DNA from 2 places in the Lysinibacillus sp. Ag94 genome. Region 1 is predicted to be linked to the other one. Evidence: riboswitches for the same ligand, from Rfam matches in the RefSeq annotation. Region 1 holds a riboswitch; the other holds the start of a gene.
What was found. Region 1 has a riboswitch for cyclic di-GMP ahead of MY533_RS13380 (amidase). Riboswitches for the same ligand answer to the same signal wherever they lie in the genome.
Positions count from the first base shown of each region.

Region 2: another riboswitch for cyclic di-GMP. It lies ahead of MY533_RS19130 (methyl-accepting chemotaxis protein); the one in region 1 lies ahead of MY533_RS13380 (amidase).

Region 1 is NZ_CP096780.1:2,898,506-2,906,789, forward strand. Features, by position in the region: gene MY533_RS13370 (saccharopine dehydrogenase family protein) at 1-530, shown strand, start outside; gene nspC (carboxynorspermidine decarboxylase) at 527-1,666, shown strand; gene MY533_RS13380 (amidase) at 1,710-2,597, opposite strand; cyclic di-GMP riboswitch class I at 2,641-2,729, opposite strand; gene MY533_RS13385 (chemotaxis protein CheW) at 3,048-3,536, opposite strand; gene MY533_RS13390 (M20/M25/M40 family metallo-hydrolase) at 3,562-4,677, opposite strand; gene MY533_RS13395 (hypothetical protein) at 4,921-5,226, shown strand; gene MY533_RS13400 (coiled-coil domain-containing protein) at 5,334-6,293, opposite strand; gene MY533_RS13405 (acyl-CoA carboxylase subunit beta) at 6,437-7,984, opposite strand; gene mce (methylmalonyl-CoA epimerase) at 7,990-8,284, opposite strand, start outside.
Region 2 is NZ_CP096780.1:4,050,747-4,059,030, forward strand. Features, by position in the region: gene MY533_RS19120 (sodium:solute symporter family protein) at 117-1,613, opposite strand; gene MY533_RS19125 (SDR family NAD(P)-dependent oxidoreductase) at 1,638-2,390, opposite strand; gene MY533_RS19130 (methyl-accepting chemotaxis protein) at 2,390-4,132, opposite strand; cyclic di-GMP riboswitch class I at 4,241-4,326, opposite strand; gene MY533_RS19135 (hypothetical protein) at 4,540-4,734, opposite strand; gene MY533_RS19140 (YehS family protein) at 4,997-5,491, opposite strand; gene MY533_RS19145 (alpha/beta-type small acid-soluble spore protein) at 5,697-5,894, shown strand; gene MY533_RS19150 (transposase) at 6,186-6,572, shown strand; gene MY533_RS19155 (MFS transporter) at 6,816-8,030, opposite strand.

The DNA.
Region 1 (8,284 bases):
AGTCACTTGCTAAAAATATTAAAGGCTTAAAGCAAATCCGCTTCTGGATGACATTCTCTGAAAAATACTTAACACATTTAAAAGTATTAGAGAATGTTGGTATGACTTCTATTGAGCCTATTGAATTTGAAGGACAAATGATTCAACCAATTCACTTCCTGAAAGCTGTACTACCTGATCCAGCATCACTTGGACCACGTACAAAAGGAAAAACGAATATCGGTTGTATCATTCGCGGTCTAAAAGATGGTAAAGAAAAAACATATTATGTCTACAATGTGTGTGACCATGAGGAATGCTATAACGAGGTTGGTTCACAGGCAATTTCCTACACAACAGGTGTACCAGCAATGATTGGTGCAATGCTTGTGATGAACGGTCAATGGCGTAAACCTGGCGTTTGGAATGTCGAAGATTTCAATCCAGATCCATTCATGGATGCACTAAATAAATGGGGTCTACCATGGCAAGAAAGCCATAATCCAGAATTACTTGACCTAGAGTTAGATGCAAAGGAATTAAGTCGATGAAGCCAATTGATTTCTCAAAGGTTCCATCTCCTTCTTACGTAGTAGATGAACGATTATTAACAAAAAATCTAGAACTTTTAAAATCAATTCAAGATCGCACAGGTTGCCGCATTTTACTTGCCTTAAAAGGGTTTTCAATGCATTCCACGTTCCCATTAGTAGGTGAATATTTAGCAGGTATTACGTCTAGCTCATTATTTGAAGCTCGACTCGGCTATGAAAAAATGGGCAAAGAAGTTCATGTCTATGCACCAGCTTACGTCGAACATGAAATGGACGAGCTTCTTGGCTATGTTGATCATATTGTGTTTAATTCATTTAACCAATGGAATCAATATAAGGACAAAGTAAAGTCTGCTAGTAAAACAATTGAATGCGGTATTCGTATCAATCCTGAGTACTCTGAAATTGAAACAGCACTTTACGACCCTTGCTACACAAATTCTCGTCTTGGCACAACATTAGCCAACTTCGACAAGTCACAGCTTGACGGTATCGATGGCTTACACTTCCATGCAATGTGTGAGCAAAACTCAGATACGTTAGAGCGTATTATACAAGTTGTCGAAGAAAAATTCGGTGATGTTTTACATCAAATGAAATGGTTAAACTTTGGTGGAGGTCACCATATCACTCGTGAGGATTATGATGTTGAAAAGCTTGTGAATATCATTAATTACATTCAAGACAAGTATAACCTTCTCGTCTATTTAGAGCCAGGTGAAGCTGTTGCACTTAATACAGGCTATTTAGTAGCAACTGTTCTCGATGTACAGAAAAACGGTATGGACCTAGCAATTTTAGATACCTCGGCAACTTGCCATATGCCAGATGTTCTAGAAATGCCATACCGCCCAATGATTATTGGCTCTGGTCAACCAAATGAGCTAGCTTACACATATCGTCTAGGCGGGCTTACTTGTCTAGCTGGTGATGTAATTGGTGATTATTCATTTGAACAGCCTTTACAACCAGGCGATCGTCTAGTATTTACAGATATGGCACATTACTCAATGGTAAAAAATCATATGTTTAATGGCGTAAATCTTCCATCAATCGTTTCTTATAACGATGAAGAAGGCATTAAAGTCATTCGTGAATTTAATTTCGAAGACTATAGCGGCCGCCTTTCATAAGGCAAAGAAAATCCTCTCCAACTTAATGCTGGAGAGGATTTTTTTACGGCTGCATATTCATCCAACTATCAACATGATGAATGGCAAAACCATTATAACTTTTTTTATTGGCATAATGTTGTTGAACTTGTGCTAACTGTTTGTTCATATAGGCTTCTCCATCATCATAGAAGGTAATATTATTCCCTTCATCAGTGGCTCCTGTTTCCACACCAATAACAATTGACTTTTTTACTTTTTTTGCATAATTAATTTCATATTCAACGATATTAATAATGTCTATAGCAGCATCTCGATAAGCCATTATTGAAACACTTTCCACTTGGTCAATTACCCAGTCAGCTAATAAACCTTTACCGAATTGGTTTTTGTAAGTAATTTCATCAAACCAAAATGGCATATCAACTTCCAATGGCAATAGTAATCGATCGGTATCCCCTTTCGCTCTAGTAACAAGCGCTTGATAGGATTCAATCGTTTTCGCTTGATTCGAGCTCCAGCCACTATTTAAATAGGGCTCTACATCAAGATGAACGCCAGAAAATCGCTCTGTTGCTGCTGCATTTTCATTATATGTTTGTAACCAATCAAATAGCTGATCCTGCATTTTATAGCCCTCTGTTGAAACCCAACTTGCAGAACCATCTAACGCATATACTTTTATCCCTTTTGCCGTAGCTTTATCGATAAAACTTTTGTAATAATTACTTGCTATATCACTATTAATTTGTAAATATAATTTATTAACTTGTTTGCTTTCTAAAAATAAAAGTACCCCTGATTCATCTTCAACAATCTTTGTCGTGTCCCATAACCAAGTAGCCCTATCCTGCATGGCCATAGCGTCTACCTTTCCCATTGTTAATCCTAGCGTACTTACAATTGCTACTATAAAAACAATGATTGCTTTTGATAGTGAATGACTTCCCATATATTACATCTCCATTCTATTGGCCGAGGCTCATAGAACAGAACCTGGCAACCTGACAATCATGCACTAAAATAGTGTTTAGACTCATGGCTTTGCGTCCTTCCCTTTCGGTGAAGTTTGCCTTTTACAGTAGTTTTCTTACCATACATAATACGATGTTAGTATGGATATGTCAGTAGGTAAATCGCATAATTTTATTGATAACTTTCAAATATGTACATATGAACACAGGTTATTTTTACTATAATTAGAAATAAGTAATATATGTTACTAACTTGTAGCGATTGAAAAATCGTGGATAGAAGAGCTAGTCGGAACGAAAATCAACGACACGTTTTGGTGATAAGTCTTAAGCTTCGGCAGAGGTAAGCTACTTAAAAAGAAAGACAGAATCACATATATGTAATTCTGTCCCCAATATTAACTATGAAATATTAATCATACAAAAACTTATGCCTCTACGTTTTCTTTTTCATTTTCAAGCATTTTGTGTAAATAATCTATTATTTCACGTATACCTTCTAATGAATTCACAAGTACCTTCGGGTCAACGTAGGTGATCATACGATTTTCAAGATTAGCCACAGCTGTAAAATAGCGTGTTTTTGAATAATTAACAAGTCCCATTTGCTTTAATACCGACTCATCAAAATCAAGAATTTCACGAGCTTCTGTTACAAGTAATCCATAATTCACAACATCCGTGTTCAATACTATAATTCGTGCTGTTGCAGCATTAGAAGAACGATTATAAAGAATACGTTCAAAATCAAGCACAGGGACAAGCTCGCCACGAATTCTTGTGAAGCCTAGAAGATAATTAGGCAAGTGAGGAATCGGTGTTACTTGCTCTAACTTTTCAATCGAAATCGCTTGTTCCACGGGTACTGCGTATTCCTCTGTACCACAAGCAAAAACTACTGCCTTTACACTTTCCATGCGGTCACATCCTCGATTTTTGTAGTTATTTTTTCGCAGACTCTTTAATAATTTCAACAAGTAAATCTGCTAATTTTTCTAATTCTTCGACTGGGATTTTTTCATTTGTTGTATGAATGTCCTCGTATCCAACAGAAAGATTTACTGTAGGGATGCCGAAGCCCGCAATAACATTAGCATCCGAACCTCCGCCTGAAATACCAAGCTTTGGTGTACGATCGATGTTTTGTACAGCTGCCATTGCCACTTGCACAACTTTATCTGATTCTGTTACACGGAATCCAGGATACATTAGCTTCACTTCAACTTCAGCCTTCGCACCTAAGGAAGCAGCTACTTGCTCGAACGTCTCCTGCATATGCTTCGTTTGGGCATCTAGCTTCGCTTTGTCGATCGAACGAGCCTCCGCAAGAATCGTTACTTCGTCACAGACAATATTTGTTGCCTGACCACCCTCAAAGCGACCAATATTAGCTGTTGTTTCTTCATCTAATCGACCTAGCTTCATTTGTGCAATACATTTGGAAGCAACCGTAATCGCAGACACTCCTTTTTCTGGCGCGACACCAGCGTGTGCTGTTTTCCCAATTATTTTAACAGCAATTTTTGCTTGGAATGGAGCCGCTGTTACAATGCCTCCTACTTTGCCATCACTGTCTACAGCAAAGCCGTATTTCGCTTTAATTTTAGATGGATCTAACTCTTTAGCGCCAACGAGCCCACTTTCCTCGCCAGCTGTAATAATAAATTCAATATCACCATGTTCAATATTTTGCTCTTTTAAGCGTTTAGCCATTTCAAATAATGCGGCAAGACCTGCTTTGTCATCCGCACCTAAAATCGTTGTACCATCTGAAACGATATAGCCATCTTCACGAAGAGATGGTTTAATCCCTTTACCTGGGACAACTGTATCCATATGAGAAGTAAAATAAATTGGGTCAATATCTAATGAACCCTTTAGCGTAGCAAGTATATTACCTGCTCCATGCCCGTTACGAGTATGTGCATCATCTTGTTCTACTGTAAAACCGAGTGCTGTTAATTTGTCGATTAAAATCGGCGCAATTACTTCTTCATGTTTTGTTTCTGAATCGATTTGTACGAGCTCAAAAAACTCTTCTACTAAACGACTTGTCATGTTGTAGGACTCCCTTAGTTTACGTGTTTATCCACGTCATAGTTATCTTCTATATTTTAGCATACTGCTGCGTTTGGTAAAATAAAACGATTACATTGTTTTTCAATTGATGGCAATAATTATCCTGTTCCATTCAATTCGCAAATTATAGACAGGTAATTTTTAGCTAACTAGGAAGATAAATGAAAAATTTATGTTAAAATATTTTATAGATTATTCACGTCAATTTTGGGGAGCGGTGACTTGAAGAAAAAAGTGATAATTCTTGTTTCTTTGTTGGTTGTATTTATATTGTTGCATTCGACACCAAGTATGGCATTAAGAACACATATATTTTTAATGGGTTATCCAAAAGTCGCAATTTCTTCAGAGATTATTGAAGATAAAGAACATAATGCAGTAGATAAAGATAAATTTGCTGCATTAAATGCCAAAGCCTTCACCCTAACAGATCCTCCAATCGAAAAAGCTACTCATGGCGAATTAAGAAACTTTCTTGTGAGGAAATTTGGATTTTTGCATTTTGCAGAATACTACGGAGATACTTAATAACCTTCGTCAGTCAAACGGGGGCTTTACACAAAAAACGCTCAATAATCTGAGCGTTTTTCTGCTTTTTATGTTATTACTAATTTACCGTTAAAGGGAGAGTCTTTTCACAGATTACTTTGAAAAATCGCTTCTGTTTCTTTATGTAAGGACTGCAAATAGCCATCTGCCTTATTATGTTTATCCTGTAGACGCAAGATCGTATTATGAACATCATCTTGTACACGAGAAACCTGCTCTCTTGCGGTAGATATTTTAGAATGGACAGACCAAGCTGAAAAAATATCATCAAAAAAATAGTCCGCAAATTTTACAAATCCATCTGTTTCAACTGCTAACGATTTCGTTGACATATCTTGTACATCCAGTAGTTCATTTTGGAAGCGCTGTAATGCAATTTGAGCATTATGGAGATAATTTTCGGACTCATCAAGTGCATCATGCTTTAAATGTGTAGCAATGAGACCCCCACCAAAAAACGTATCCCATGCTGAGTAACCACTTGCAGAATGCAAGGATTCTGCAGCTTGTCCAAGCTTAGTAAGCGCTGCTTCACCAGCTTCTTCCGCTTCCCCTATCTCTAAAATAAGTTGTTTCGTTAACATTTCTTCGTGCGCTAATTGTTCAAGCCTTTTTGCCTGTTCAGGCGCATGTATTTGTAAATAGCCTTTCTTTTTAGCATTTAATTGCTTTTTAACTTCATGCAACTCTTGTTCGTTAATTTGAGTAAGTTTACTGTTTATGTGCCGTAAATCATCTGTCAAATCAAGTTCCATCTTCTTTGCTTCATTTATTTTCAATTCAAGAATTGCTGCTTCATCAATTTTTTCTGCACGTAACTCATCTTGTTGCCCTGCCCACGTACGAATCATATTCATAAAAGAAAAACCTTCTAACTTATCGAGTTTCAAACGAATTTGATTGAGTGCTTTAGAATGTTTGTAAATTTCCTGTTGTGCACGCTCGATTTGCCTTTCAATTAAATCCTTTTGTTCACTTAACCTACTAGCAGTTCTTAATTGTGCATGAATCATTTCTTGCTCTTTTTGTAATTGTTTCCATTCCATCCATCTCAACTCCTCTTATATATATGTACGAATGAAAACAGGAAATGTTTCAATTATCTGTTATTTTCAACAGATCTTTTATTATCAAATATTCGTAAAAAGAAAGCCTAGAAATCCCAAAGGATACTAGGCTAGTACAATTTTTATAGAGGAATGTTTCCGTGCTTTTTCTCTGGACGTGTTTCATGTTTGTTCGATAACATATCTAGCCCTTGAATTAGCTTAATACGTGTATCACGTGGATCGATAACATCGTCTACCATACCTCGAGATGCCGCCACGTATGGATTTGCGAATTTCTCTTTATATTCTTCAATTTTCGCTGCACGTGTTGCTTCTGGATCTTCCGATTTTGCAATTTCACGCGCGAAGATAATGTTAGCTGCACCTGCCGCACCCATAACAGCAATTTCTGCATTAGGCCAAGCAAATACTAAGTCTGCCCCAATTGATTTAGAGTTAAGGGCAACGTACGCACCACCATATGCTTTACGCAGAATCACTGTGATTTTTGGTACTGTTGCTTCTGAGTATGCATAAAGGATTTTTGCTCCGTGACGAATGATACCGCCATGCTCTTGTTTAACGCCTGGGAAGAAACCAGAAACGTCTTCAAATGTGATGATTGGTATATTATAAGCATCACAAGTACGAATAAAACGAGCAGCTTTGTCTGAAGAGTCAATATCTAATCCACCTGCTAATACTTTAGGTTGGTTACATACAAGACCAACTGATTCCCCAGCAATACGCGCAAAACCAACTACAACGTTTTTCGCAAATTCTGCATGAACTTCCATAAATGAACCTTCGTCCACTATTTGCTCGACTACTTTTCGTACATCATAAGGACGAGTTGTTTCGATCGGTACAGTATCCACGATTTCCGGACGATAGTCATCACCCTCTGGACGTGCCTGACGAGGTGCTTTTTCTTTATTATTTTGTGGTAAGTAGCTTAATAGCTTCTTAATTTGATCAATAGCTTCTTCTTCAGATGGTGCGCGGAAGTGTGCATTACCACTTACAGCGTTGTTTACTTTTGAACCACCTAAATCTTCAGCAGAGATTTTTTCACCTGTTACTGTTTCAATAACTTTCGGTCCTGTTATAAACATTTGAGATGTCTTATCAACCATTAGAATGAAGTCTGTAATTGCTGGAGAATATACCGCCCCACCAGCACATGGTCCCATGATAACTGAGATTTGAGGAATTACCCCAGAGTAGATTGCATTACGATAGAAAATATGACCATAACCATCAAGTGAAAGTACACCCTCTTGAATACGAGCGCCACCTGAATCATTAATACCGATAAATGGTGTACCATTTTTTGCAGCTAAATCCATCACTGTTGCCATTTTTTTTGCGTGCATTTCACCAAGTGCTCCACCAAATACTGTGAAATCTTGAGAGAATAAGTATACTGGACGTCCATTAATTTTACCGAAACCAGTTACTACACCATCACCAGGACCTTCCATCTTGTCCATGCCAAAGTCTACTGTACGGTGTGTAATGAATGGGTTGATCTCGAAAAATGTACCTTCGTCTAGTAATAATTCAATACGCTCACGAGCAGTTAATTTGCCTTTATCATGTTGCTTCTCGATGCGCTCATAGCCGCCACCAAGTTCAATTACTGTCTTACGGTCATACAAGTCATTAATTTTGTCGAACATATCCATACTGATCACTTATCCCCTTTTCCACTTTTATCGCATAATTCATATAACACACCGAAAGATGATTTCGGATGCATGAAAGCAACTTCTGCACCACCAGCACCTGGTCCTGGCTCTTCAGATAAAAGACGGACGCCTTTTTCACGAAGCTCAGCCATACGCTCACGAATACCTGTTACACCGAAAGCTACATGATGGATACCTTCTCCACGTTTTTCGATGTATCCGTGAATAGTACTTTTTTCACTCATCGGTTCTAATAACTCAATTTTTACATTACCCGCATCAATGAATGCAACACGA
Region 2 (8,284 bases), 1.2 Mb from region 1:
TATGTGAAAACTTACTTTTTTTTGGCCAAAACAAGCTAGTGTTATTTTCCGCATAAAAAACATGAGGGCATTGAAAATCAATGCCCTCTTATTTCCGTTTTTATTTATCATAAATATCAATTTGAATGTTCCTTTAATTCCTCTTTACTGCCTACATTGTCTAAAGTCTTATCTTTTTCAATTTTATGCATCTCGAGAACATGTTGTGAAGGTGGAATAATCAAACTAACAATAACAATTGTAATACCTGTGATCACAACGCCTGAGAAAACAGGTGCCTGCCACAGCTCATTTAATAAACCTAAAAATCCCTCTGATTGGATAGGAAGACTAGGCACATGTGTTAAAGATGTAAGAATGTAATAAACTAACCCGACAGATATACTCGCCCAAACTGCAGGTGTACTTACTCGCTTCCAAAACGGCCCTAAAACGATTGGCCAGAAAATTGTTACGAATATAATATCCCATGCCAAGTAGGCTAAATCAATGACTTTCTGGAAGCTGACCGCTAAAACTAAACCAAGCAAAGCACTTAAAATAATAATAAGTCTTGAAAATTTTAATAGTTTTTTAGGATCTGGGTTACGATTAATAAAGTCTAAATAAATGTTTTTTGTGACAATTCCTGAAGTTGCAACATAACACGCGGCTACCGTAGACATTCCCATCGCTGCCATTGCTGTTAAAAAGATAGCTGCTAATAACGGTGGGAAATATCCTTGAGCAAAGGCAAGCATCAATGTCTCTGGATTTGTACTACCAGGATAAATCGTTTTGAACGCTTCTCCTAGCATACCCGGAATCCAGCTAATCGCGATAATAATAGTCCCAGCTATAATCATACTGCGCTGAGCTACTTTTGGACTTTTAGCCGCGGCTACCCGTTGTCCTAAGTCCACTGCCGGAATATCACCAAGTGCTAACACAAGATATAATGTCCAAAACTCTGCTCCAGCCTTATTGAAGAGTTCACTAATATTCCACCACTCCGGGTTAAATGTTACATCTGGGTAATAGAATAAGATAAAAATTGTGATCCCTACTATACCCGCTACTGCCAGTGCCCCTTGAACAATTTCCGTATAGGCTACAGCCCAAAGGCCCCCAATTACAGAATATAAGGCAGTTAATGATACAAAAAGTAATGCTGCTGGTACGAAATCAATTTGTAATAGCTGCTGAATAATATACGTGCCACCAACTGTTAACGCAGCAGCATTAAAGACACCAAAGGCAATCGCCATTACGACGCCTGTATAAGCCCCGAGCTTTTTACTGCCATATCTTAATCCATAGTAATCTGCTAATGTCCAGCCCTTTAATCTACGTAATGGCTTCGTCCAAATGAGTGCTCCAAGAATCATACAAGTCCCTAAACCACCCATTGTCGCTGAACCTTCAAAGCCGCCACTTGTATAACCAGAGCCTACTGCTGCAAAGAAGAATGGGGCTGCTAATAAGGCAGCCACTAGACTTCCTGTGACAACAGATAAAGGCATGCTCCACCCAGCAACAATTAAATCCTCCGCAGTATTAACTCGTTTGTATCCTTTATATCCAATGTAATAAATAAAAATTAAGTATAAGCTAAAGATCATTATATTTAACATAGTATTGCTCCTCAGTTTTTCACATTAACCGTTCATAACGACTCCGCCATTTGGTGTTAATACTTGACCCGTATAGAAATTCGCATTTTCTGAAGCTAAAAATAATACGGTCTTTGCGATTTCTTCTGGTTGAGCCAATCGTTTTAACGGATATTTAGCAGACTCTTCCTCTATATAATTCTCTCCAAATTCCTTCAGAATGTCTGTAAATGTACCACTAGGAGCTACTGCATTGACTAGTATCGAAGGTGCTAACTCTCGTGCCAAAGCCTTCGTAAATGCATTAATACCACCCTTTGCAGCAGAATAATGCGTAAATTCCTCACAACCTAAACTACCAATATCTGAAGAAATATTAATCATTTTTCCGTTGTTTCGTTCTTTCATTCTTTTTGCTGCTTCTCGACAATTGTAGAAACAACCATATAGATGAACTTTGATCATTTTATCCCACTGCTCATCTGTTAAATCCGTAATGCTTGAAGCCTGCGCGAACCCAGCATTATTGACAAGAACATCAATTTCGCCTAACTGTTTGTCCATATATTGATACATAGCTTGAACTTGTTGAGAATTCGATACATCTGCTTTATATTTTATAGCCTGTACACCAAACTTTTCTGCTTGCGCACGAACCTCCTCTGCTTCATTTTCATCACCAATATAATTGATACATATATTGGCCCCATGCTCGGCAAAGCCCAAAGCAATGGCTTTACCGATTCCTTTACTTGAACCCGTAATTAGTACATTTTTTCCTTTAAAATTAATGTCCATTATTGATCATTCTCCAATTTGAATTTTGCTACAAGTACCTGCAATTCTTCTGCTGTTTTTCCTAATGAAGAAGATGCTTCTTTCACCTCTTGCATGGTCGTCAATTGCTCTTGCGTTGCACTTGACACATTCGCCGAGAATTCAGAAGACTGCTCCGCAGATTGCTTAATATTATTGACAGATGCTGCTACTTCCTCCGAAGAAGCTGAAATTTGTTGAGATGCAGCTGAAATTTCGCGTATCTGACTAGCAACTTCTTCTGATGAAGTGAGAATTTCTTTAAAGATTTCCCCTACTTCGTTTGTAAACTCCATACCAGCCTTTACATCTTCTTTCCCTTTTTCCATAACAGTGATCGAGGCATTTGAATCAGCTTGTATTGTACTAATTAAATTGTATATTTCCGTTGCAGACTGTGATGATTGTTCCGCTAATCGTCTAACCTCATCAGCGACAACCGCGAAGCCTTTGCCATGCTCTCCTGCTCTAGCAGCTTCGATTGCCGCATTCAAAGCTAGTAAATTTGTTTGATCGGCTATGGCTGTAATAAGATTTACGATATCACTAATTTTTTTCGTATTGATATGTAATCCATTTATTGTTGTACCGATTTGTTCAACAGAATCATTAATCAACTCCATTTGTGCAATGACCTGCTGAACAACTTGATTTCCACGTTCTGAAGCTTGAGAAGCAGCAATAGATGATTCGGCTGCCGTATTAGCAGAGTCAGCAATTTGCTGGATGCCTGTCGCTGTTTCCTCCATAGCAGCAGCCGTTTCCTCAGTCATAACCATTGAAGCCTCAGCGTTTTGCGTGATTTGTCCCATGTCTTGGGCAATAATTGTTGAGCTGTTATATGTTTCTGCTGCATTAATAGTTAGCTGATTAGCAGCTGAAGAAACGTTGTCAGATGTATTTCTAATATTTAAAATAATATGTTGTAAATTGGAAACCATCGTTTGAATAGATTTAGATAAATTTCCGATTTCGTCCTTCGTTATTTCTAAATCTACATTTATCAATTGTCCATTCGCTACTTGATTTGCAGCGTTCACTACTTTCTTAAGTGGTTTTAATAGACGATCAATAATTATGTAGAGTAAAACTAATAGAAGTAAAATTCCAATAACAGCTAGAACGATTTGTTTTATGACACTTGTTTTAATGATCGTATTTATGTAGTCCGCAGAATAATCAATACCTAATAAAGCAATGAGCTTGCCATTGTCATCATTAATAGGGGTAAACACAGTTCGCCATGAACCATAAGGATCTTCGAAAATATCAGTTACAGCAGTGCTATTATTTTTAATTGCCAATTTAGCCGTTTTTACATGTTCATCTGCTAAATCAGTAAAGATTTCACCCGCTTCATAGACCTCGTTCAAATTAGATGTATAGCCGATCGGGTTAACGCCATCTGCGTCCTTCACATCCCAAATATAGCTCCAACTCATAATACCTTGTTCTTCTTGAATCTTATCGAGTTGCTTTTGAATTTTTTTAAATTTAGCATTCGTCTCTCCCTTTTCAGTCAATAAATCTTTAACATCATTCCTATCAAGATTCATAGCTGTCAATAAACCAACACTTTTCAACTCTTGCTCTAAATCAACAGACATTCGATTGTTTAATTCTCTAATACTTTGTGTAGTAATAATAGCAATTAGAAGCAAAACAATAATAGAAACCGTTAGTAAAAGTTTGCTTTTTAATGAAACATTTTTAAACAACTTCATGATTATTACTTCCTCCTTGATCGTATTTTGGGCAAAAAAAATAACCTATTTCAAAAGAAATAGGCATCAAAGAATATGACTAGCTATAGATGTACTTAACTAGTACTCCTTTGCAGCTCAGCCATCATAGTATTCATTACCTTAGACCTGTAGCTTTGCGTCTCTACCTTTCAGCAGATTTGCCCATCTTTTTCCTCCTCAAATTAACACAATGGGTAAAAGTAGTCAATGTAACTAGATAAAAAAACACATAATATTTACTATTTTACCAATTCAATAAAATGAATAATATTACACAATTTTCTCGGCACATCCACAATTCTCTTCAGGGAAATAAAAAACAGCTACAACGCAAAATTGTAGCTGCTACTATAATTTTTAAATAATCAATTACCCCTAAATGATTATTATTTTAGTGTCATGTATAAAACCGACGGTATAAATGCTAAAGCAAACATGCAGGAATACCACATAGATGTACGGCGTAATGAAAAACGAACTTGTTTCTTTTCTGCATAAAAAATGTCTAACATTACTGAAGCAACAACAAGCGGAATCGTAACACATGCGAAAGCAACTAATAAAATGTTTAATCCAAACATAAAAGCACCCCTCTGTTCGTGAACATTTATTTTTCCTCTTTGTGACAACTTTATGTATTTTTAGTGTACACAATTCCGTCACAAATTGTCAATTGTATTTAACTAAGAAAAACGCGATTTTTGCAGAATATTTTTATCACAACGAGTTTTTTACGTAATTTTTTCACAAAAAAACAACTGCAAAATGGCAGTTGCTTTGTTAATCATTAACCTATAGTTTTTCTTCAAAATTCACACTTGACAATCCACAGTGAATGTTATTTTAATTTCTATACTTATCTGTCAGCCCTCTTAAAAAATTTCTCACAAAGCGATCGCCACATTCTTTATAGTTACGATGACTTGGATTTCTTAAAATGGCACCTAATTCGCCTTTCGAAACGCTAACGCCTCCATCATATAAAATATCGAGCATCTCCTCACTCGTTAAGGCTAACGCAATCTTTACTTTCTTTAATAGCATATTATTAGGGCTTTCTTTTCCTGAAACAGGTAGTGGTCCTTCTGATTGACCTGGCATAGGCTTTTGCGGACCTCGTTTAAATGTAATAAATCCATTTAAAAAAGCCTCTAACATTTTATTATTACATTTAATGTATTCTTCTGGTGCTTCTTCCTCATCATAAACTTTAATAAGCATGTTCAATACTTCTTCTTTCGTATAGTCCATGCCACCTAGCTGAAAAATTTTTACCATATCTGTATTTTTGATATCTAATGCATATCTTAAACGAATTAAAATATCATTGTTCGTCATTTTAAAAACCTCCATTTTTAACTGTAAAAGCGCTTCTAATAATCCTATCCTAATTGAAGCATTACTTTATTATAGCAGAGACATTCACAATTTTAGTTAGCTTTCCAAAAGTTACTTTACTATAGTATTTAGAATGTGCATTTTATTTTTTAACATGTATGATTAGCTAACTCTCGACCATTCTAATCACAAGGAGGTGAGATAAATGGCTAATCGTAGTTCAAATAAGCTTCTAGTTCCCGGTGTACATGAAGCTGTTAATCAATTGAAATATGAAATCGCACAAGAATTTAATGTACAATTAGGGCCAGAAGCCTCTTCTCGTGCAAACGGTTCAGTCGGGGGAGAAATAACAAAACGCCTCGTAGAAATGGCTGAAAAACGTTCAAAAGGTTTATTATAATAATAAAATTAAAAAAGAACGAATCGCTTTTTTTAAATTGGCATTCGTTCTTTCATGTTTTAGATTGAGTCCGTATAATTGTGTAAAAAGAAAAGGGGTCATTTTCTTTCCTCTTGGTTACAATGTTTTCAACCACGAAAATAAAGTAAAGTGAGGAATATAAAATGACCCAATTACAGTTTAACCTAGACATGGATCTTTTAAAAGATTCGATTATCAATTCTAATATTGATACAGTTGTTAAATCAGCTATAGTTTTAGTATTAAACGAATTTATGGAAAAAGTTAGAAATGGTGATAAACGGTGTTTCAACACGCAAAGTTACTCATATTGTGGAACAACTTTGCGGAGAAAACGTTTCTAAATCCTTTGTGTCTTCACTTACACAAAAGCTAGATCCGATTGTAAATGCTTGGGCCAAGCGTCCATTAAATACAACTTATTATCCTTTTCTCTTTGTAGATGCGATGTATATAAAAGTACGTGAACATCATCGTATAGTCTCTAAGGCTGTTTATATTGCCACAGCTATTACGGAGAACAACAAACGTGAAATACTAGGTTTAAGTGTGGACCACGCTGAAAGTTATGAGAGTTGGAGTCGGTTTTTCCAAAGTCTCAAATCGCGTGGGCAAGGACTTGACTATGTTTTAACTTCTTTAAGCGGGTGTCTTTAAACATCTGTACCCGTCGCACGCTTCCGGTCAAAAACATCCACTGAAAGAATTAAAGCCTCCGGCGGATGTCACGGAATCGGAAAGAAGTTCTTAAAGGATGTCATTGCATCCATGCGATAACGGCTAACTACCTGCATCGTGCTGTTGCTGACACTGCGTTAGTACTACGCTTTCGCGCAAAAACATCTGCAGGCTTAAACAAAAAGCTTATTCCGGACACAATTATACCGAGGCATAAGTGATTTATTTAATTCCAACCGGTTGTAAAGCCTCGCTTGCCCCTTTTTTTAGAGTAAGCATCACGATAAAGGAAATACAATATAAGGCAGCTAAATAGATCATAACGACCGTCATATCATAACTTTGAAGAATATAGCCGACAAAGATTGGTGAAAATCCTCCAATTGCTCTACCGAAGTTAAAAATCGTATTTGTTGCAGTACTTCGAATTTGCACCGGATAGAAGCTACTAATTAAAGCTCCATACCCTGCGAACATGCCATTTGAGAAGAAGCCGACAATCGCACCACCTAATAAAATTGCAACACTTCCTGTGGCATAAGAGTATAAAAACACAGCACATGCAGAGGCAAGTAAAAAGATTCCGAAAGCACGCTTTGCACCATATCGGTCCATAAATCGTCCAAATGTTAGCATCCCAATAATCATGCCAACTGCTGTGCTAATTGTCCAAAGTGCCGAGCTTGAAACGGATAGACCTTGAGATTTTTGCAACATAGATGGCAACCAAATCATTAAGCCATTGTAACCAGCAATTTGAACAGTTGCCATAACGATTAATGAAATTGTCGTCATCGAAGTTCGAGGCGTTTCAAATAGCTGCTCCAACTTACCTTTTTCATGTTGCTTATCGATTTTTTTATTTTTCTGAGCAGCCAGCCACTCCGGTGATTCCTCAAGATTTTTTCGCACAATGAATGCGAAAATGACAGGTAACACTCCCACAAAGAATAAAGCTCTCCATCCTAAAGTAGGAAGAATAACGGCACTTAGTAACGCTGCTAAAATAACTCCATATTGAGCACCTACACTAACATAGGAAGAGGCTCTTCCTTGCTTATTCTTCGGCCAAGCCTCGGCAACAAGTGCCATACCAATACCGTATTCGCCCCCTGCACCAAGACCAGCGATAAATCTATACATATAAATTTGTTCAATATTTGTTGCCAATCCAGTTAAAGCTGTACCAAGCGCAAACAACAAGACGGTATAAGTAAATACTTTTACTCGCCCATACTTATCAGCTAAAACCCCGAAAATAATGCCGCCTAACAGCATACCAATATTCGTTACGGAAGAAATGAGCCCACCCGTTGTGAAATCAATGTTAAATTCCGAAATAATCATTGTCATCGCAAAGGAGATAAACATAATGTCCATCCCTTCCAACGTTAAACCAGCTACTGAAGCTACCACTGTTTTCTTACGATAATCCATCTTTACAATCCTCCAGTTTCTTGTTGATAAAAAGCTCTTTTTGAGGGAATGGATTATACAATTCTTGTCCATTCTCTTTTGAAGCCTCACGGGACTCCATTAAAAGAGGTTGAATGCAAAATAAAAGCCCTCCTGTCACAGAGGACAAAAGGGCATGCCAAATCAAAGATATTATTAGCCTTAAAATATCAAGTAGCCCTTTTCAGCCTCTCTGGACCATATTAAAGGAAATTTATTTCGTTCATTTATATCGT